Regions from separate parts of the Streptomyces sp. NPDC056527 genome, predicted to be linked through region 1. Evidence: predicted binding sites of a transcription regulator. Region 1 holds the regulator's gene; the other holds the start of a gene.

Region 1 (11,167 bases):
CGTGGAGCGCGTGCTGCTCGAACTCCGTCTCCGGGAGGGTGTGGAGCTGGAGCTCCTGCGCCCGGCCGGGCTGGCCGCGGCGCGCAAGGCACTGGCGGACGGGCTGCTGGCGGCGGAGCCGTACGCGGCCGGCCGGGCGGTCCTGACGCTGCGGGGGCGGTTGCTGGCCGACGCGGTGGTCCGGGACCTGGTGGACTAGGCGTCCGCGCCCGCGGGGGCGGGCGCGGTCGTTCTGGGCGCCGCCCCCGACGAGGGGCCTGTGAGGGCGCCGCCCCCGTCGGGGTCGTGCCCACCCCCCGGACTTCCGGGGGTACCCCCACCGCCCCAGCGGAACAGTTGCCCACGACGGGTACGGGTGGGTGGGGGCGTACGGGGGGCTCTCCGGGTCTCGTTCTACGGCGCCGTCACGAAGTCGATCAGTTCTTCCACGCGGCCCAGCAGCGACGGTTCCAGGTCCTTGTACGAGCGGACCTTCGACAAGATGTGCTGCCAGGCCGCGCCCGTGTTGTCCGGCCAGCCCAGGGCTCGGCAGACGCCCGTCTTCCAGTCCTGGCCCCGCGGGATCACCGGCCACGCCGGGATGCCCACCGACGACGGCTTCACCGCCTCCCAGACGTCGATGTACGGGTGGCCGACGATCAGGACGTCCGGGGACGACACCTGGGCCGCGATGCGGGACTCCTTCGAGCCCGGAACCAGGTGGTCGACCAGGATGCCCAGGCGCGCGTCCGCCGCCGGGGCGAAGTCCGCGACGATGGCCGGGAGGTCGTCGATGCCCTCCAGGTACTCCACCACCACGCCCTCGATGCGCAGGTCGTCGCCCCAGACTCGTTCCACCAGCTCGGCGTCGTGGCGGCCCTCCACATAGATCCGGCCCGCCCGTGCCACCCGGGCCCGTGCGCCCGGGACCGCGATCGAGCCAGAGGCCGTGCGGTTCGGGCGGGTCGGAGCGGCTGACGGGCGGGTCAGGGTCACCACCTTGCCCTCCAGCAGGAAGGCCCTCGGTTCCAGCGGGAACACCCGGTGCTTGCCGAAGCGGTCCTCCAGGGTCACCGTGCCCGCCTCGCAGCGGATCACCGCCCCGCAGAAGCCCGTCGAGACCTCCTCGACGACGAGGTCCACCTCCGCCGGCACCTCGGGCACGGGCGCGGATCGCTTCCAAGGGGGCGTCAGGTCCGGGTTGTAGCTGCGCATTCGGGCGACGTTATGCGACGGAGAAGCGTCGTGCCAGCTCATCCCGCTGGCGCCGTACGAACGCCGCGTCCACCACCGCCCCGTGCCCCGGCACGTACACCGCGTCCTCCCCGCCCAGCGCCAGCAGCCGGTCCAGCGCCGCCGGCCAGCGCGAGCCGATCGCGTCCCGGCCCGCCTGCGGCTCGCCCGACTCCTCCACCAGGTCACCGCAGAAGACGATCTCCGCCCCGTCGGCGTCGGGGACCAGGAGCGCCAGGTCGTGGCCCGAATGCCCCGGCCCGACATTGGCCAGCAGCACCTGCCGGCCGCCCAGATCCAGGGTCCACTCGCCCGACACCGTGTGGCGGGGGAGGACGAGGACGTCCACGGCCTCCGTCGCCGCCGACTCCTCGACCCCGTGACGCACCGCGGACACCCGCAGCGCCTCCCGCTCCCTCCGCAGCAGCTCGTCCAGGCCCACGGCCCCGTACACCTCCGCCGCCGCGAAGACCGCCGTGCCCAGAACATGGTCGAAATGGGGGTGGCTCAGTGCGATGTGCGTCACTCTCCGGCCGCCCGAAAGTGCCTCCGCCTGTGCCCGCAACTCCGCGCCCTCGGCGAGCGTGGAGCCCGTGTCGTACAGCAGGACGCCCTTCTCCCCGAGCACCAGGCCCACCGTGGCGTCCCAGCCGGGCAGCCGCCGCCTGCCGACCCCGTTCCCGAGCCGCTCCCAGCCGTACTCTTCCCAATCGACATCCATACGGCGACGCTATCTGCTACGACCCGGCGACCCGGCCTCCTTGCCAGGAGCGATGCCCGCCGCCGTACACTGGCCGGGGGATTCCTGGCACTCGAACAGGGCGAGTGCCAAAAGCGGAGCAAACCGATTCGACAGCTGGAGGTGTGCGCGATGCTCAGCGAACGCAGACTCGAGGTGCTGCGCGCCATCGTCCAGGACTATGTCGGGACGGAGGAGCCTGTCGGCTCCAAGGCGCTCACGGAGCGCCACAAGCTCGGCGTCTCGCCCGCCACCGTGCGCAACGACATGGCCGTCCTGGAGGACGAGGGCTACATCGCCCAGCCCCACACCAGTGCCGGACGCATCCCGACCGACAAGGGCTACCGCCTCTTCGTCGACAGGCTGGCCGGCGTGAAGCCGCTGTCGACGCCCGAGCGGCGCGCCATCCACAACTTCCTCGACGGCGCGGTCGACCTCGACGACGTCGTCGGGCGCACGGTCCGGCTGCTCGCGCAGCTGACCCGTCAGGTCGCCGTCGTGCAGTACCCGTCGCTGACCCGCTCGACGGTCCGGCACGTGGAGCTGCTCTCGCTCGCCCCCGCCCGTCTGATGCTCGTGCTGATCACGGACACCGGCCGGGTCGAGCAGCGGATGATCGACTGCCCCGCGCCGTTCGGCGAGACCTCGCTGGCCGACCTGCGGGCCCGGCTCAACAGCCGGGTCGTCGGCCGCCGGTTCGCGGACGTGCCGCAGCTGGTGCAGGATCTTCCGGAGTCGTTCGAGGAGACGGAGGACCGCGGCACGGTGTCGACGGTGCTCGCGACCCTCCTCGAAACCCTGGTGGAGGAGCACGAGGAGCGGCTGATGATCGGCGGCACCGCCAATCTCACCCGCTTCGGACATGACTTCCCCCTCACGATCAGGCCTGTGCTCGAGGCGCTGGAGGAGCAGGTCGTGCTCCTCAAGCTGCTCGGCGAGGCCAAGGACTCGGGCATGACCGTACGGATCGGGCACGAGAACGCCCACGAGGGGCTCACCTCCACGTCCGTCGTCGCGGTCGGCTACGGTTCGGGCGACGAGGCAGTCGCCAAACTCGGCGTGGTCGGACCGACCCGCATGGACTACCCCGGAACGATGGGAGCGGTACGCGCAGTGGCACGTTACGTCGGACAGATCCTGGCGGAGTCGTAAGTGGCCACGGACTACTACGCCGTACTCGGCGTACGCCGCGACGCGTCCCAGGACGAGATCAAGAAGGCATTCCGGCGGCTCGCACGCGAGCTGCACCCGGATGTCAATCCCGATCCGAAGACGCAGGAGCGCTTCAAGGAGATCAACGCCGCCTACGAGGTGTTGTCGGACCCGCAGAAGAAGCAGGTCTACGACCTCGGTGGCGACCCGCTGTCCGCGTCCGGCGGCGGCGGTGGAGCCGGTGGCTTCGGCCAGGGCGGCTTCGGGAACTTCTCGGACATCATGGACGCGTTCTTCGGTACGGCGTCGCAGCGCGGGCCGCGCTCGCGCACGCGCCGCGGCCAGGACGCCATGATCCGGCTGGAGATCGACCTCAACGAGGCCGCCTTCGGTACGACCAAGGACATCCAGGTCGACACGGCCGTCGTCTGTACGACGTGTTCGGGTGAGGGCGCCGCGCCCGGCACCTCCGCGCAGACCTGTGACATGTGTCGCGGTCGCGGCGAGGTCTCGCAGGTGACCCGGTCCTTCCTGGGCCAGGTCATGACCTCCCGTCCCTGCCCCCAGTGCCAGGGCTTCGGCACCGTCGTCCCGACCCCGTGCCCCGAGTGCGCGGGCGACGGACGGGTCCGCTCGCGCCGGACGCTGACCGTGAAGATTCCGGCCGGTGTCGACAACGGCACGCGCATCCAGCTCGCGGGCGAGGGCGAGGTCGGTCCGGGTGGCGGTCCGGCCGGTGACCTGTACGTCGAGATCCACGAGATCCCGCATGAGGTCTTCCAGCGTCGGGGCGACGACCTGCACTGCACGGTCACCATCCCGATGACGGCGGGCGCGCTCGGTACGAAGGTGCCGCTGCAGACGCTCGACGGCCTCGAGGAGGTCGACATCCGCCCGGGCACGCAGTCCGGCCAGTCGATCCCGCTGCACGGGCGCGGCATCACGCACCTGCGCGGTGGCGGTCGCGGCGACCTGATCGTGCACGTCGAGGTGCTGACGCCGTCGAAGCTCGACCCCGAGCAGGAGCGGCTGCTGCGGGAACTGGCGAAGCTGCGCGGCGAGGAGCGGCCGACGGGCCAGTTCCAGCCGGGGCAGCAGGGGCTGTTCTCGCGGCTGAAGGACGCGTTCAACGGCCGGTAGGACGAGTGTCGTGCCTGGAAGGGCGGCATCCGCGGGGAGCGGGTGCCGCCTTTCCGTATGGCACGATGCCCACATGTCCACCGCACTGAACGATCTCTCCCGGTACCCGATCGTGCAGGCCCCCATGGCGGGTGGCGCCTCCGGTCCTCAGCTCGTCGGGGCCGTGTGCGAGGCCGGCGGGCTCGGGTTCCTCGCCGGGGGGTACAAGACCGCCGGCGGGCTGTACCAGGAGATCAAGCAGGTGCGCGGGCTGACCGGGCAGCCCTTCGGCGTCAACCTCTTCATGCCGCAGAGCGGACAGCCCGCGGATTCCGCGGCCGTCGAGGTGTACCGCCACCAGCTCTCGGGCGAGGCCACCTGGTACGAGACGCAGCTCGGCGACCCGGACAGCGGGCGGGACGACGCGTACGACGCGAAGCTCGCGATCCTCCTGGAGGACCCGGTCCCGGTCGTCTCGTTCACCTTCGGCTGCCCCGGCCGCGACACGTTCGACGCGTTCTCCCGCGCCGGTACGTACACGATCGTCACCGTCACCTCGCCCGAGGAGGCGCAGGCCGCGCAGTGGGCCGGGGCCGACGCGGTCTGCGTGCAGGGCGTCGAGGCCGGCGGGCACCAGGGCACCCACCGCGACGACCCGGACGCCTCCGTCGCGGGCACCGGGCTCCTCACGCTCGTCACGCAGGTCCGGGAGACCGTTCAGCTGCCGCTCATCGCGACCGGCGGGATCATGCGCGGGGCGCAGATAGCCGCAGTCCTCGCCGCCGGGGCCGACGCGGCCCAGCTGGGCACCGCGTTCCTGGTGTGCCCCGAATCGGGCGCGCATGCCCTGCACAAGCAGGCCATGACGAACCCCCTCTTCGTCCGCACCGAGCTCACCCGCGCCTTCTCCGGGCGCCCGGCGCGCGGGCTCGTCAACCGTTTCATGCGTGAGCACGGGCCGTACGCCCCCGCCGCCTATCCCGAGATCCACCACCTCACCGCCCCCCTGCGCAAGGCCGCCGCCACCGCGGGCGACGCCCAGGGCATGGCCCTGTGGGCGGGCCAGGGGCACCGGCTGGCCCGCGAACTCCCGGCGGGGCAACTGGTCGAGGTGCTGGCCGCCGAACTCGACACCGCACTGACCGCGCAGGCCCACAGGAGCGCTTCATGACCGCACCCGTCTTCGTCGTCGAGGCCGTTCCCGGCCTCGGCTCCTTCCTCCTCGACGGCCCCGAGGGCCGTCACGCCGTCTCCGTGAAGCGGATGCGCGCGGGGGAGGAGCTCGTCCTGACGGACGGGCGGGGCGCGTCGGCCGACTGCGTGGTGCTCGCCGCCGAGGGCAAGGACCAGCTGACGGTCCAGGTCTCGGCCACACAGGTCGAGCCGGAGCCCGTGCCCCGTATCACCGTCGTCCAGGCGCTGCCCAAGGGCGACCGGGGCGAACTGGCCGTCGAGATCATGACGGAGACGGGCGTCGACGCGATCGTGCCCTGGGCCGCGTCCCGCTGCATCACCCAGTGGAAGGGCGAGCGCGGGCTGAAGGCCCTCGCCAAGTGGCGGGCGACCGCGCGCGAGGCCGGCAAGCAGTCGCGCCGTACCCGCTTCCCCGAGGTCGCCGACGCGATGACCACCAAGCAGGTGGCGGCGCTCCTCGCCGGTGCCGACTTCGCCGCCGTCCTGCACGAGGACCGGGACCACCCCAGCGGCGCGCTCGCGGACGCCCAACTCCCCGTCGAGGGCGAGATCGTGCTGATCGTCGGACCGGAAGGCGGCGTGTCGCCCGAGGAGTTGGCGGTCTTCGAGTCGGCGGGCGCGAAGCCGTACCGTCTGGGCCGCAGCGTGCTCCGTACCTCCACGGCCGGCACGGCGGCCACCGCGCTCCTCCTCGGGCGTACGGGCCGCTGGAGCTAGGCCGCCCCGCTCTCCTGCGCCACCAGCGCGTCGAACAGCGGCCAGCCGTCCGTCTCATGCATGCCGTGGGCCGTCGGAAGGAGGTCGCGGGCCGTGGCCTCGTCGAGGAACCGGCGTACCACGCCGGGCTCGTTGAGGTTGAGGTAGCCGTCCTTGGTGTCCGCGACCTGGCCCGCGCCCATGTACGCGCCCTGCGTCACACGGTTCGGGCCCTCCTGGAAGACCAGGCGCAGTTGGGCGTGGGGAGCGTCGGCGCGGCGCAGTGTCAGCAGCTCCCGGCAGGGTGGATGCAGATGCCCGACCGACCAGAGCCAGACCGTGTCGTCCACCGTCAGCCTGCGCGGTACGCGTTCTCGTCGTCCCATGGGCCCACGGTATGCCGGGAACCCGGTGGTCCGGCAACCAGGATTTCGGGAACCCGGTGGGCGCGGGCGGCGGGTCGGTTCATAGGCTGACCGCATGTCCGACGAGTCTCCCCTGATCCGTAGTCTGCGCGCAGCGGTCGCCGCCGCGCCCGAAGACGTGCCCCTGCGGCTCCACTTCGCCGAACTGCTCCTCGCCGAGGGCCGCGGGGACGAGGCCGTCACCGAGGCTGCCGTCGCGCTCCAGCACGCGCCGGGTGACGAGGCGGCACGTGCGTTGATGGTCCGCGCGATGGGACTGCCCGCCGTAGCCCCGGCAGCCCCGCAAGCCCCCACAGCGCCGCAAGCCCCCACGGCCCCGACGTCGACCCCCGGAGCCCCCTCGGCCCCCGGAGCCCCCTCGGCCCCCGGAGCCGCCTCGGCCCCCGGAGCCGCCTCGGCCCCCGGAGCCGCCTCGGCCCCTGGAACCGCTCCGGCCCCCGGAACCCCCACGGACCCGGCACCCCCCGGGAACCCGGCAGCCCCCGGGAACCCCGCCCGGCCCTCCGGCTTCGACTGGGACAAGGCCGAGCAGGAGGTCGGGGACCTCGTCGGGCCCCGGTTCGTCGAGAGCGGCAGCGGCGCCGGTGGTGATCTGGAACAGCCGCTGACCGCCGACGGCAGCGGCGACCCCGGGGACGCCTCCGCCTGGGACATCGACGCCCCCGGCTCCGTACGCCTCGCCGACGTCGGCGGGATGCAGGAGGTCAAGGACCGGCTGGAGGCCGCCTTCCTCGCCCCCATGCGCAACCCCGAACTCCGCAAGCTGTACGGCAAGTCCCTGCGCGGCGGCCTGCTGCTCTACGGTCCGCCGGGCTGCGGCAAGACGTTCATCGCCCGCGCCGTCGCCGGTGAGCTGGGCGCGAGCTTCATGTCGATCTCGCTCTCGGACATCCTGGACATGTACATCGGCTCGTCCGAGAAGAACGTCCACGACATCTTCGAGACCGCCCGCGCCCAGGCCCCCTGCGTCGTCTTCCTCGACGAGCTCGACGCTCTCGGAGCCAAGCGCTCCCGTACCCACCACAGCGGACTGCGCAACGTCGTCAATCAGCTCCTCACCGAGCTCGACGGCGTCGACGGGGCCGAGAACGAAGGCGTCTTCGTGCTCGCGGCCACCAACGTCCCCTGGGACGTGGACCTCGCGCTGCGCCGCCCCGGCCGCCTCGACCGCACCCTGCTCGTGCTGCCGCCCGACGCCCCGGCCCGCGAGGCGATCCTCCGCTACCACCTGCGCGAGCGCCCCATCGAATCGGTCGACCTCGGCAAACTCGTCAAGGCCACCGAGGACTTCTCCGGCGCCGACCTCGCCCATGTCTGCGAGACCGCGGCCGAGACGGCGCTCCTCGACTCCGCCCGCACCGGCACCGTACGCATGATCAACATGAAGGACCTGCTGGGCGCGGCGAAGCAGATCAAGCCGTCGAGCGAGTCCTGGTTCGCCTCCGCCCGCAACGTGGCGATGTTCGCCAACGACGGCGGCATGTACGACGACCTGGTCGCCTACCTGAAGAAGAAGCGGAAGCTGTGAGCCCTCATCCTCAGGTTCAACGGGCCAGCCTGCTCTACGAGATGGCGCGGGACGATGAGGCCTACGAGCTGATCGGCCGCCGCCTCGCCGAGGCCCCCGACGATCACCACGCGTGGTCCGTGCTGGGCCAGTGTCTGATCGGCCTGGGGCGGCCCTCGGAGGCCCTCGCCGCCGCCGTCGAGTCGCTGCGGCTCGAACCCCTGTACCTCGAGGCCCACTTCGTACGCGGTGTGGCGCTGCGCCATCTCGGGCGGCTGAAGGAGGCCGAGGCGGCCCAGCGTGAGGCGATCCGGATCGACCCGTACGCCTGGGGCCCGCGTCGGCACCTCGCCGAACTGCTCCTCGAACTGGTCCCGGAACGACCGGAGGAGGCACTGGAGCAGGCCCACGCGGCGGTGCGGGTCGGGCCGGACGCGACCTACACGTGGCAGACCATGTACAAGGTCGCCTCGTTCCACGAGCGGGCCGAGCTGGCCGACGAGGCCGTCCGGGAACTCATCCGCATCGACCCCACGCACTCCCTCGCGGTCACCGTGAGCACCGAGCGCGAGGCCGCCAGACCCGGCACGTCCGCCGCCGAGGCCGCCGACATGTACGCGAGCGGACTCGCCGCGGCCCCCGACTCCGACGCCCTGCGCACGAACCTCGACAAGGCCGTCTACCGGATGCTGCGCGGCACCCGCTGGCTCGCCCTGCTCTGTCTGGTGATGGCGGGCGTCACCCTCGACGTCTTCCCGACCGACGGCGAGGAGCCGAAGGAACTCCCGATCCACCTCGGCACCCGGCTCTGGGCGCTCGCACTGATGGCGGCCGTGTGGGGCTTCGGCGCCCTGCGCCGCTATCTGCGGATGCGCACCGGCGCGAAGCTGACCGTACGCGACCTCGTACGGCGGCTGTTCTGGCCCCGCGTGGTCCTCGGGCAGGCCGTCCTCGCCACGCTCTGCGCCCTGCTGATCGTCCTCGTGCCGTGGACCGACCGGACGATCCCCCAGGTCCTGTTCTGGCTCGGACTCGTGCCGAACCTGCTCAGCATCACCCATGACCGGGACAAGGTCTGATGAGCCGGCACTTGGACAGGGCCGACGCGCTCTTCGACGTCGGTCGGTACGAGCAGGCGGCCGCCGTCGTCGCCCAGCATCTGGCCACCGACCCGCAGGACGCCGCCGCGCTGGTCCTGCTGGCCCGCTGCAGGCACCGCCTGGGCCGCGAGCAGGAGGCGTTCGCCGCCGTCGAAGAGGCCCTGCGCGCCGAGCCCGACTCGCTGCCGGCCTGGCTGATGCGCACGCACATCCTGCTCGCGCTGGCGAGGTACGAGGAGGCGGAGCGGGCCGCCCGGCACTCCGTCGAACTCGCCCCGCAGTACTGGGGAAGCCACTACGCCCTCGGCACCGTCCTCGACCGGTCCGTCCGCACCGAGCGCCGGCGCGAGGCGTACGAAGCGGCCCGGACCGCCGTCGCTCTCGCCCCCGAGGAGAGCGACGCGCACTTCCTCGTCGGGCTCACCGCCCAGCGCACCGGCAACCACGACATCGCCAAGCAGGCCTACGAGACGGCTCTGCGGCTCGATCCGCAGAGCAGCGAGGCCCACAACAACCTCTCCCTGCTGCATCTGCGCCGCCGCTGGATGAGGCCCGGGTCCTGGACGAAGGCCGCCGAGGGCTTCGTCGAGTCCGCGGCCCTCGACATGAACGACCGACAGGCCCGCTACAACCTGGAGACCATGGCCTGGGGCACCGCCGCCGGAGCGCGCTGGGTGGCCCTGCTCGGCTTCGTGGCCGCCGCCATCGGCTCGGCGTCGCTGCGGACCGGCTCGTCGGGCGCCGAGGCCTTCGTCCCCTACGCGATCGGCGCGGTCGTCCTCGTCGGCGGCTGGGCCGGCTGGGCGGTCTGGATCACCCGGCGCGTACCCTCGCGGCTGCGCCGCCCCCTGCTCCTCGTGGCACGCAACTGCAGGCCCGTGCTGGCCATGGCGCTCGCCGTCGGACTGCTCGGTCTGCACTCGCTGGTCTCGATGGCGCTGTGGACGCTGGACGCGTCCGTCGTCGGGGCGCTCGGCTATCCGCTGTTCTGGATCGTGATCATCACCTACTGGGTCAGCCGCTCCGCCCTGCAGCGCCGCGCCCCCACGGCCGAGCGCGGCCGGTGACACGGCCGATACGATGCCCGGGTGACTGATCACCAAGGCGAGGAGGCCCGGGCCATGGCCGGAGAGCCGCAGAGCGACTGCCTGTTCTGCAAGATCGCGGAGGGGGAGGTCCCGGCGACGATCGTGCGCGAGACGGAGACGACCGTCGCCTTCCGGGACATCAACCCGCAGGCACCCACGCACGTGCTCGTCATCCCGCGCGTCCACTACCCCGACGCCGCCACGCTCGCCACCGCGGCGCCGACCATCGCCGCCGACGTGCTGCGCGAGGCCGGCGAGATCGCCGCGCAGGAGAAGGTCGACGGCAGCGGCTTCCGGGTCGTCTTCAACACCGGGGCCGGCGCCGGCCAGACCGTCTTCCACGCCCACGCGCACGTCCTCGGCGGCCGCGGTCTCAACTGGCCCCCCGGATAAAGACGTGTCCGTACGTGAACTCGTCGTGCTCGGGACCGCCAGCCAGGTCCCGACCCGGCACCGCAACCACAACGGCTATCTGCTGCGCTGGGACGGACAGGGCATCCTCTTCGACCCGGGCGAGGGCACGCAGCGCCAGATGCTGCGCGCCGGTGTGGCCGCCCACGACATCGACCGGATCTGCGTCACGCACTTCCACGGCGACCACTCCCTGGGCCTGGCGGGTGTGATCCAGCGGATCAACCTCGACCAGGTCCCGCACCCGGTCACCGCGCACTACCCGGCGAGCGGACAGCGCTTCTTCGAGCGGCTGCGGTACGCGACGGCCTACCGCGAGACGGTGAAGCTGACGGAGGCCCCGGTGGCCGCCGACGGCGTCCTCGCCGCCACCGAGTCGTACACCCTCGACTCGTACAAGCTCTCGCACCCGGTGGAGTCGTACGGCTACCGGCTCACCGAGCCCGACGGGCGCCGCATCCTGCCCGAACGGCTCGCCGCCCACGGCATCAAGGGCCCGGACGTCGGCCTGATCCAGCGCGAGG
Region 2 (11,167 bases), on a different contig from region 1:
GACGCCACAAGCACAGAAGCCATGTGCCGAACCTAGCCCGTCATGTAAACGCTCAAACGTACGTATACAAGTGTGGCGAATCCACGCCGCGAGGGCGCGTCAGGGCGCGCACGGTGCACCCGTCAGGGTTGGCGTCGGCTGCGCATCGCCGCCTTCGCCACCACGCCCGTCGCCGCCAGCGCGAGGGCGAGACCGCCGAGCAGCCACAGCCGCTCACCGTTGCCGCCCGTCTCGGCCATCGAGCCACCGGGCCCGTGCGCGGCGGGGCGCGCCTGGTGGGTGGTGGGGTCGGGGTCGGGGATCGGCGTGGGCGAGGTCGCGGGCTCCGTCGGTGAGGGGGACGGGGACGCAGGGGTGGGGGACGGCGACCACGAGGGAGCCACCGCGACCGTCGCGGCCCGTGTCTGCGTCGGGGTCGGGGTGGGAGTGGGGGTGGGGCTCGGTTTCGTGCTCTCCGGGTCCCGCACCGGTACGGAGAAGGCCAAGGCGGAGGCCACATACGCGTCGCCCGCCGTCCTGAACGTCAGGTCCGCCGACCTCGCGCCCTCCGGGATCGCACCTTCCGGGACGTCGAAGGCCTTCACGTCGATGCCCAGGTTGCCGACCGAGTCGGGGGAGACGGCGCCGGCGGCACCGCCGACGAAGAAGTTGTTGATGTTGCCGGTGCGGGCCTCGGTGACGTTCCTGCCGTTCACGAGGAACATGTCCCCCGGCATGTTCCAGTCGCCCTCGTACGCCGTCACGCTCGCCCGTGCGCGGCCCGCCGTCCGGTGGAAGCCGTCGACCGTGACGGTCGTCGCGGGGGAGGTGGGGTGCTGGAGCACATGGCCGCCGAAGACGGACACATGGCGGCGGTCCGGCGCATGTGTCGGCTCGGGGCCGGGGTACGAGTAGACGACCGTGAGGGACCAGCCCGCCACACAGCCCTTGCCGCTCGGAGCCCAGACGTTGCCGACCGCGACCTGTGTGGCGCCCCCGCGCACCCCAGCGAACGCGGCGGTGACGTCCGACTCGCCGGTGTAGTAGTGCGGGCCCGCGGTCTCCTCAGGGTCCGTGACCATGGAGTCGATGGAGACCTCCGTCTCCGCCCCCGAGCCGACCCGGATGCGCGGCGCGATCGTCGCCTGATCGCCGGGCGAGGGCGCCACATCGGTGCCGGAGCCGTTGCAGCGCTTGAGCTGCGCTCCGCCCGGCCCCTTGTACGTGCCGTCGTTGCCGCCCCAGAAGAGTCGGGCGTAGGCGACCTCGGCGCCCGCGGGAATCTCCACCCGGCCGGTGCTGGAGCCGTAGCCGGCGGCCATGGAGGCGGTGTCGACCCGCCGCATGGCGAAGGTGTCGTCGTTGTCGCCGCCGTGGCCGGTCGCGGCGGTGGCGCAGCGCGCGGCCAGGTCGGCGGGGGCGGTGGGGCAGCCCATGACCGTGTTGCCCACGGTCGTGAAGTCGCCGTACAGGGAGGCGTCGTACCGCTTGCCGAAAGGCTCCACCACGTCCGCCGCGGCCGGTCCGGCCGCGGCGAGGGACAGCGAGCCGAGCGCGCCGACGGCGAGACCGAGCGCCACCGGCAGTGTGTTCATCCGATTGTTGAACCGCATGAAACGGAAATTTAGTTAAAAAGCATCATCATTCGGTGTTACGCCACGCGGCGGCGGGCGTACTCCGTGATGTCGATCATCGGCGGCCGCTCCTCCGTGTCCACGGCGTACGTCCGCGGCGTAAAGCCCTTCCCCTCACCCGTCTCGTCCCGCTCGAACTGCGTCAGCAGCGGCCGCACCAGATGCCCGCGGGACAGCCGCAGCTGCGCGGTCCGGTAGATCGCCGCCGCCATCCGGCCGAGCGCCCGCCCGTCCTGGTGGCGGTGCTTGCGGACCCCGACGTCGACCTGGGCGAGGGCGTCGAGGCCGACCGTGTGCAGCGCGTCGACGAGCAGGCCCAGCTCCACTCCGTAACCGACCGGGAAGGGCAGCCGCTCCAGCAGTGAGCGCCGCGCCGCGTACTCGCCGCCGAGCGGCTGCACGAAACCGGCCAGCTGCGGCCAGTGCAGATTGAGCAGCGGCCGGGCCACCAGCTCCGTCACTCGCCCGCCCTGACCTGGTGCGTCGGCCAGCGGACGGTCGTACATCGCCTTCACGAAGTCGACGTCGGGCTCGGTGAGGAGCGGGCCGATGATGCCGGTGACGAAGTCCGCCGAGAAGTCCCGCAGATCCGCGTCGACGAAGCAGACGATGTCACCGCTGGTCACCATCAGTGACCGCCACAGCACCTCGCCCTTGCCCGGCACGGCCGGTATCCGCGGCAGGATCTCGTCACGCGCCATCACCCGCGCCCCGGCCGCCGCCGCGACCTCCGCCGTCCGGTCCGTGGAGCCGGAGTCGATCACCACGAGCTCGTCGACGAGCGGCATCGCCTCGGACATCAGCTCCCGGCGGATCACGGAGACGATGTCGCCGACCGTCGCCTCCTCGTCGAGCGCGGGCAGCACGACGCTGACCGTCGTCCCCCGCTTGGCGGTCAGCAGCTGCTCCCTCGGACGGTCTGCCACGGACCAGGACCGCCGGGCCAGCCAGCGCTCCACTTCATCCAGCAACGTGATCTCCATCTCGCGGTTCGGACGACCATCTCAAGCGTCCAGGCCTTCGGTTACAGTCTTGAACAACGCAGATGCCCGATGCATGTCGGGGTGCCACCTGCGTTCTACAACCGAATACCGCTCATCCAGAGGGGCAGAGGGAAACGGCCCGTTGAAGCCCCGGCAACCCTCCAGTCGGTCTCGTCCGCAGTCGTCAGCACTGCGACCGCGAGGCTCCCGGCTAGGGAAGGTGCCAAATCCGTCTCATGGCGACGTTCGTCATGGGAAAGATGAGGAGAAAGGGCCTCGCCTCCATGGCTGTACAGACTGTTTCCACCACCACTTCGACGGTTGACCTCGGTCCGGCTTCCGGACTCTCCTGTCGTGAATGCGGTGAGAAGTTCCCCCTCGGCCCCATTTTCGCCTGCGAGCTCTGTTTCGGCCCGCTCGAAGTCGCGTACGACCTGCCCCTCGGCGACCCGGAGGCCCTGCGCAAGCAGATCGAGGCCGGCCCCGCCAACATCTGGCGCTACGCCCCGCTGCTGCCCGTCCCCGCCGACGTCGCCGAGAAGCCGAACCTGAACCCGGGCTGGACCAAGCTCGTCCAGGCCGACAACCTCGCCCGCGAGCTGGGCGTCGAGCCGGGCAAGCTCTACGTCAAGGACGACTCCGGCAACCCGACGCACTCCTTCAAGGACCGCGTCGTCGCCCAGGCCCTCGAAGCCGCCCGCGCCTTCGGCTTCACCACCCTGTCCTGCTCCTCCACCGGCAACCTGGCCGGCGCCGTCGGCGCCGCGGCCGCCCGCGCCGGCTTCCGCTCCTGCGTGTTCATCCCGCACGACCTGGAGCAGGGCAAGGTCGTCATGGCCGCCGTCTACGGCGGTGAACTCGTCGGCATCGAGGGCAACTACGACGACGTCAACCGCTTCTGCTCCGAGCTCATCGGCGACCCGCTGGGCGAGGGCTGGGGCTTCGTCAACGTCAACCTGCGCCCGTACTACGGCGAGGGCTCGAAGACGCTCGCGTACGAGATCTGCGAGCAGCTCGGCTGGCAGCTGCCCGACCAGCTCGTCATCCCGATCGCCTCCGGCTCGCAGCTCACCAAGATCGACAAGGGTCTGCAGGAGCTCATCAAGCTCGGTCTCGTCGAGGACAAGCCGTACAAGATCTTCGGCGCCCAGGCCGAGGGCTGCTCCCCGGTGTCGACGGCCTTCAAGGCCGGCCACGACGTCGTGAGGCCCCAGAAGCCGAACACCATCGCCAAGTCGCTCGCCATCGGCAACCCGGCCGACGGCCCGTACGTCCTGGACATCGCGCGCCGCACCGGCGGTGCGGTGGAGGACGTGAACGACGAGCAGGTCGTCGACGCGATCAAGCTGCTCGCGCAGACCGAGGGCATCTTCGCCGAGACGGCGGGCGGCGTGACCGTCGGCGTGACGAAGAAGCTGATCGAGGCCGGTCTTCTCGACCCCACGCTCACCACGGTCGTGCTCAACACCGGTGACGGCCTCAAGACCCTGGACGCGGTGGCCGATACCTCGCAGGCGACCGCCACGATCCGCCCGAGCCTGGACGCGTTCCGCGAAGCCGGCCTGGCGGGCTGACGCCCGCGACCGACGGGGTGCCGGGGCCGCCCGGTGCCCCGGCGGCCCCCACCCTCTCCCAGACTCCGTCCCGGGGCCTCAGCCCCGCCCCGAAGCCCCGAAGGTGAACCACCATGAGCGTCAAGGTCCGCATCCCCACCATCCTCCGCACCTACACCGGCGGCCAGGCCGAGGTCGCCGCCGAGGGCACGACGCTCTCGGAGGTCATCGCCGACCTCGAGAAGAACCACACCGGCATCGCCGCCCGCGTCCTGGACGACCAGGGCAAGCTGCGCCGCTTCGTGAACGTGTACGTCAACGACGACGACGTCCGTTTCGAGCAGGGCCTGGAGACGGCGACGCCGGACGGCGCCGGCGTCTCGATCATCCCGGCCGTCGCCGGCGGCTGCTGAGCCCGCTCGGCGCCGAGCCGGCGCGGACGCGCCGGAGCGCGCCCCACGGGCCCCCGGAGTTACCCACGGTCACCTGAATTGCCCCTTCCGCCGGAGAAGCGGAGGGGGCAATTCTGCATGGTTGAGCGGGGTAGAGTTGGGGAAGTCCCCCTGACTTCCCTTCGCTGCTTGTGCCAGACGCATATGAGAATGCGTCCGCGCCCGACAAGAAGCAGCCAAAGTGTTCGAGTGTTGTGTACCTTCTGCGCACTTTGACGGGCCCGACTTGCCCCGGAATTCAGTGAATTCGCCTTAATTCTCCTTTCCGTCGTGCCCAGATTTCTCGTCCGATTGACCTGTTGCAGAGGGCAGTTGGACAGATACATTCAGCCGCGGTCGACGCGTTCCGGCGCAGGGTCTGACCCGGGTCCGCGAAGTGCGGTCCCGCGCAAGGGCCAGTAATAGGGGAGTTAGGCATGGCTCAGGGCACCGTCAAGTGGTTCAACGCGGAGAAGGGCTACGGCTTCATCGCGGTCGACGGTGGTGCGGATGTATTCGTCCACTACAGCGCGATCCAGATGGACGGTTACCGCACCCTTGAAGAGGGTCAGCGGGTCGAGTTCGAGATCTCGCAGGGCCAGAAGGGTCCGCAGGCGGACATGGTCAAGCTCGCCGTCTGAGCACGGCGCGATCGGCCACCACGTACGCACTCACGCGTTCTCTACGTCGAGGGGTCCGCATCCTGACCAGGATGCGGACCCCTCGCGCGTGTGCGGGAGGGGAGGGGGCGTGCGCCCCGGACGTCTCTCGATCTGTGGGAGTCGCTTGCACTCGCATGGGCCGAGTGCTAATCATTGGCGTTAGCACTCTGAAGGTGAGAGTGCTTACGAGGATCGGGCAGACGAGGTCCGCGGCCAGGTGGGGCAAGGAACCACAGGGCTCGCAGGCCGTCCGTCGCGGGCGTCGGCGCGGTCCTGGAGCGTTATCCACCCCATGTCCGGGAGGACCACTTCACATGGCCAAGATCATCGCGTTCGACGAGGAGGCACGGCGCGGTCTCGAGCGCGGGATGAACCAGCTCGCCGACGCCGTCAAGGTCACCCTTGGCCCCAAGGGCCGGAACGTCGTCCTCGAGAAGAAGTGGGGCGCCCCCACGATCACCAACGATGGTGTGTCCATCGCCAAGGAGATCGAGCTCGAGGACCCGTACGAGAAGATCGGCGCCGAGCTGGTCAAGGAAGTCGCCAAGAAGACGGACGACGTCGCCGGTGACGGTACGACCACCGCGACCGTCCTCGCCCAGGCGCTCGTCCGCGAGGGCCTGCGCAACGTGGCGGCCGGCGCCAACCCGATGGCCCTCAAGCGCGGCATCGAGAAGGCCGTCGAGGCCGTCTCCGGCGCCCTGCTCGAGCAGGCGAAGGATGTCGAGACCAAGGAGCAGATCGCTTCCACGGCCTCCATCTCCGCCGCCGACACCCAGATCGGCGAGCTCATCGCCGAGGCGATGGACAAGGTCGGCAAGGAAGGCGTCATCACCGTCGAGGAGTCCCAGACCTTCGGTCTGGAGCTGGAGCTCACCGAGGGTATGCGCTTCGACAAGGGCTACATCTCGGCGTACTTCGCCACCGACATGGAGCGTATGGAGGCGTCCCTGGACGACCCGTACATCCTCATCGTCAACTCCAAGATCTCCTCCGTGAAGGACCTGCTCCCGCTCCTGGAGAAGGTCATGCAGTCGGGCAAGCCCCTGCTGATCATCGCCGAGGACGTCGAGGGCGAGGCCCTGTCGACCCTGGTCGTCAACAAGATCCGCGGCACCTTCAAGTCCGTCGCGGTCAAGGCCCCGGGCTTCGGCGACCGCCGCAAGGCCATGCTGAACGACATCGCCATCCTCACGGGCGGCACGGTCATCTCCGAGGAGGTCGGTCTCAAGCTCGAGAACGCCGGCCTGGACCTGCTGGGCCGCGCCCGCAAGGTCGTCATCACCAAGGACGAGACCACGATCGTCGACGGCTCCGGCGAGAGCGACCAGGTTGCCGGTCGCGTCAACCAGATCCGTGCCGAGATCGAGAACTCGGACAGCGACTACGACCGCGAGAAGCTGCAGGAGCGCCTGGCGAAGCTCGCCGGCGGTGTTGCGGTCATCAAGGCCGGTGCCGCGACCGAGGTCGAGCTCAAGGAGCGCAAGCACCGCATCGAGGACGCCGTTCGCAACGCGAAGGCGGCCGTCGAGGAGGGCATCGTCGCCGGTGGTGGCGTGGCCCTGCTCCAGGCCTCCAACGTCTTCGAGAAGCTCGAGGCCGACCTCTCGGGCGACGAGGCCACCGGTGCCGCGATCGTGAAGCTGGCCCTCGAGGCCCCGCTGAAGCAGATCGCCGTCAACGCCGGCCTCGAGGGTGGCGTCGTGGCGGAGAAGGTCCGCAACCTGCCCGTCGGCCACGGCCTGAACGCCGCGACCAACGAGTACGTGGACCTCATCGCCGAGGGCATCATCGACCCGGCGAAGGTGACGCGCTCCGCGCTGCAGAACGCGGCCTCCATCGCCGCGCTCTTCCTCACCACCGAGGCTGTCATCGCGGACAAGCCGGAGAAGGCCGGCGCGGCCGCTCCGGGCGGTATGCCGGGCGGTGACATGGACTTCTGATCCTTCCGGATCGGCAGTTCCTCGCAGTACGCGACCGAGGGCGGCACTCCCTGCTGGGGGTGCCGCCCTCGGGCGTTCGGGGTGATGCTGGTGGGAGGACCCCTGACGGTCCCCACGGCCGGATCCCCCACGGCGGGAGCGTTCCATGATCACGCTGCTGACGACACCCACCGACCGCGAGCTGGTCATCACCCGAACCTTCGACGCCCCGCCCGCCCGCGTCTGGGAGGCGTGGACGAAGCCCGAGCACGTCCGCCAGTGGTACGGGATCGCCGCGCTGACCACGACGGTCGCCGACATCGATCTCAAGGTCGGCGGAGCCTGGCGCTGGGGCCAGCAGGCGCCGGACGGACAGGAGATCGTCTTCTCGGGGACGTACGAGGAGATCGTCCGGAACGAGCGCCTCGTCTACACCGAGAACTTCGAGCTGATGCCCGGCCCGCCCGTGCTGGTGACCCTCACCTTCGACGACACCCCGGACGGCGGCACGGCCCTCACCAGCACGTCGCTGTGGCCCTCCACGGAGATCCGGGACCAGGCGCTGGCCACCGGGATGGAGGACGGGGTGAAAGAGGAGTACGACCGCCTGGCCGCGTACCTTCGGACGATGTGAGCCTCATCGTTCCCCGGCTGGCGGCCGGGGCCTTCGAACTGCGCCGCTGGGAGCGGGCCGACCTGCCGCTCCTGGAGGAGGCGTCGACGGACCCGTACATCCCCCTGGTCACCACCGTCCCGCCGGTGTACTCGGAGACGGAGGGCGAGGCGTTCGTCCGCCGCCAATGGGCCCGCGCGGAGAACGCGATCGGCTACCCCTTCGTCATCGTCCGCCGCCGGGACGCGCGGGCCGTGGGCATGATCGGCCTCTGGCTGCGCGAACTCCCCGAGGGCCGCGCGACCCTCGGATACTGGATCGCCCCGTCCTGCCGCGGCGAGGGCGCGGCCGGGGCGGCGCTGGCGGCGGTGACCGAGTGGGCCTTCGGTGAACTGGGCATCCCGCGCCTCCAGTTGCTCGCGGAGCCCTGGAACGAGGCCTCGATCCGGACGGCGGAACGGGCGGGGTACGTACGGGAGGGGGTGCTGCGGTCCTGGCAGGAAGTGGGCGGGGAGCGGCGGGACATGGTGATGTACGGGCGAGTGCGGCCGCCCGGTTGACGGCTGTCGCCGATGCGGGTGCGGGGCCGTGCGGGGTCGTGTCGTGGGGGGCGCGGGAGGGGCGGCAGGGGGGTAGCCCCACGTCGTACCGGCCCGGCTGCCGGATGTGATCCTGAAGGGCCGTCAACAAAGCTTGGCGCATGACCACTTACAAGATCGCCGCTCTCGCTCTCTCCGCCGCCACGGTCGCCGTCACCCTCTCCGCGACCCCCCTGACCACCACCGCCCGCGCCGCGTCCGCCGCTTCCCCCGGCCTCACGTGGACGAACTGCGCCCAGAAGGGCGGGCCCACCACCCAGGAGTGCGCCACGCTCACCGTGCCCGTGGACTACAGCGACCCCCGCGGGCCGCAGCTCGACCTCGCCGTGTCGCGGATCCGCAGCGAGCGGCCCGAGGAGAGGCGCGGGACGTTGGCCGTGATTCCGGGTGGGCCGGGCAGTTCGGGTGTGCAGCGGCTGACGACGAAGGGTGACGCCCTGCGCAGAGAGCTGGGCGGGACGTACGACCTGGTGGCGCTCGATCCGCGTGGGGTGGGCGGGAGCGCGAAGGCGAGGTGCGGGCTGGACGAGGCCGACCGGTGGATGGTGACCCTGCGGTCCTGGCCCGCGGCGGACGGCTCGATCGACGAGAACGTCGAGCGGTCCCGGCGTACCGCCGAGGCGTGCGCGCGCAACGGGGGCGACGTGCTGCGGAGCATGACCTCGGCGAACCAGGCGCGGGACCTGGACCGGTTCCGGCAGGCGCTCGGGGAGGAGAAGCTGTCGGCGTGGGGTGTCTCGTACGGGACGTACGTCGGCGCCGTGTACGCGCAGAAGTTCCCGCACCGGACCGATCGTTGGGTGCTCGACAGCAGCAACGACCCGGACCCGGGCCGGGTGGCGCGGGGCTGGCTCGCGTACATGGGCGAGGGTGCGGAGGACCGGTTCCCCGACTTCGCGGCCTGGGCGGCGCATCCGGACCGGGCGAAGGAGGGACTGCGGCTGGCGGAGCGGCCGGAGGACGTACGTCCGTTGGTGATCGCGCTGGCGGAGCGGTTGGACCGCGAGCCGCGGGAGTCGGCCAAGGCGGGCGTACCGCTGACCGGGAACGTGCTGCGGCAGGCACTCCAGAACGCGCTCTACAGCGACGGGGCCTTCGCGGGCTTCGCCCGTCTGGTGGTGGACGCCCAGGTCCCCGACCGCAAGCCCACGCTTCCGCCGCAGCTCTCCGACGCGCTGTCCGACGAGGACGCGGCGATCATGGTCGGCGTCATCTGCAACGACGTGAAGTGGCCGCGCTCCGTCCCGGCGCACCAGCGGGCCGTCACGGCCGACCGGGCCCGCCACCCTCTCACGGCCGGCCTTCCGGCGAACATCACGCCCTGCTCCTTCTGGAAGGCTCCCTCCGAGAAGCCGACCCGCATCACCGACCGGGGGCCCTCCAACATCCTGATGATCCAGAGCCTGCGTGACCCGTCCACGCCGTACGTCGCCGGGCTGAAGATGCGCCGGGCCCTCGGCGACCGCGCCCGACTGGTGAGCGTCGACCACGGCGGGCACGGGATGTACCTGGGGAACGGGAACGCGTGCGGGGACCGGGCCGTCACCACGTTCCTGCGGACGGGCGAGCGGCCGGCCTCCGACACGTACTGCGCGAACTGAGCGGCGGCCTCGTGCGGCCGAGGGGTGGCTCCGTGCGGCCGAGGGGTGGCGGCTCACCCGAATGCGATCAGCCCGGTCGCAGGGCGACACGCGGTGTCATACGTTCCGTGACATATCGCCCCGTTTGTGATCACTGCATGTGACCGCAGGTGGAGCGCCCCCGCACTGGAGGTTCGTATGTCCCCACCCCACCGCATGGGCCCGACCGTACTGACCCTGGGCGCGCTCCTCGCGCTCGGTCTACCGGCGGGCGCCGCGTCCGCGGCCCCGCCGACCTGCTTCGGAGTCCCGGCGACCATCACCGGCTCGGGCACCGTCCTGGGCACGGCCGGAAGCGATGTGATCGTCGGCTCCGAGGTCGCCGACGTCATCGACGGACTGGGCGGCAACGACCTGATCTGCGCCCTGGGAGGGAACGACACGGTCGCCGGAGGGCTGGGCGACGACCAGGTCGACGGCGGGGCGGGCGGCGACAACGTACGTGGCGATGTGCTCGCCCTGACCGGCGACGCCGAAGGCGGCGGCAACGACCGGGTCTTCGGCGGCCCGGGCGAGGACCGGCTCGGCGGGGACAGCTTCGCTCCCGCCGGCAGGGCCACCGGTGGCGGGAACGACCAGATCTTCGGTGGCCCCGGGAACGACGTCGCGGCCGGTGACAGCCGAGGTACCAGCGCCTCCGGCGGGGGCAACGACCTGATGGACGGCGGGGAGGGCGACGACGACATGAACGGGGACTCCGCCGCCACCGTCACCGACGCCTCCGGTGCCGGGGACGACGTCATGCGCGGCGGACCCGGCGTCGACATTCTCATCGGCGACGGCAACGCGCAGGGCAACGCCACCGGCAACGGCGGCGACGACGTCCTGGACCTGGGCGCCGACGGCGGGTTCTTCGCCATCGGCGACCACAACGCGGCGGCGGGAACGTCCACGGGCTCCGGGAACGACCGGATCGTCGGAGGCAGCGCGAACGAGATCCTCCTGGGCGACAGCTCCGTGAACACCACTCCGCCCGACAGCGCCGGCAACGACATCCTGGAGGGCAGGGGCGGCGAAGACCGGATCCTCGGCGACAACGCCGACTTCTTCATCGAGTCCACGGTCGGCACGGTGGGCGGGCGCGACATCCTCAGGGGCGGCGGCGACGCGGACCGGCTCCTCGCGGGTCCGAACCGCGACGTCCTGGACGG

What was found. Region 1 encodes HrcA, which represses chaperone genes, less so after heat shock. Its sites were predicted from a motif close to TTNGCACTCNGNNNNNCNGAGTGCNAA; they were not measured.
Region 2: groL (chaperonin GroEL) is a predicted target of HrcA. The motif match lies at 5,366-5,392, and genes of this name have one in related genera.

Annotation. Positions count from the first base shown of each region.
Region 1 is NZ_JBHTTQ010000026.1:18,784-29,950, reverse strand. It holds gene hemW (radical SAM family heme chaperone HemW) at 1-199, shown strand, start outside; gene ACFQ7Q_RS15805 (DUF3097 domain-containing protein) at 394-1,194, opposite strand; gene ACFQ7Q_RS15800 (MBL fold metallo-hydrolase) at 1,205-1,933, opposite strand; gene hrcA (heat-inducible transcriptional repressor HrcA) at 2,084-3,103, shown strand; gene dnaJ (molecular chaperone DnaJ) at 3,104-4,243, shown strand; gene ACFQ7Q_RS15785 (nitronate monooxygenase) at 4,317-5,393, shown strand; gene ACFQ7Q_RS15780 (16S rRNA (uracil(1498)-N(3))-methyltransferase) at 5,390-6,133, shown strand; gene ACFQ7Q_RS15775 (hypothetical protein) at 6,130-6,498, opposite strand; gene ACFQ7Q_RS15770 (AAA family ATPase) at 6,593-8,065, shown strand; gene ACFQ7Q_RS15765 (tetratricopeptide repeat protein) at 8,062-9,123, shown strand; gene ACFQ7Q_RS15760 (tetratricopeptide repeat protein) at 9,123-10,211, shown strand; gene ACFQ7Q_RS15755 (histidine triad nucleotide-binding protein) at 10,266-10,625, shown strand; gene ACFQ7Q_RS15750 (ribonuclease Z) at 10,630-11,167, shown strand, end outside.
Region 2 is NZ_JBHTTQ010000005.1:134,785-145,951, forward strand. It holds gene ACFQ7Q_RS04790 (trehalose-6-phosphate synthase) at 1-23, opposite strand, end outside; gene ACFQ7Q_RS04795 (hypothetical protein) at 123-1,592, opposite strand; gene ACFQ7Q_RS04800 (glucosyl-3-phosphoglycerate synthase) at 1,631-2,584, opposite strand; SAM riboswitch class I at 2,706-2,863, shown strand; gene thrC (threonine synthase) at 2,857-4,170, shown strand; gene ACFQ7Q_RS04810 (MoaD/ThiS family protein) at 4,284-4,562, shown strand; gene ACFQ7Q_RS04815 (cold-shock protein) at 5,018-5,221, shown strand; gene groL (chaperonin GroEL) at 5,557-7,185, shown strand; gene ACFQ7Q_RS04825 (SRPBCC family protein) at 7,331-7,798, shown strand; gene ACFQ7Q_RS04830 (GNAT family N-acetyltransferase) at 7,795-8,337, shown strand; gene ACFQ7Q_RS04835 (alpha/beta hydrolase) at 8,478-9,977, shown strand; gene ACFQ7Q_RS04840 (calcium-binding protein) at 10,155-11,167, shown strand, end outside.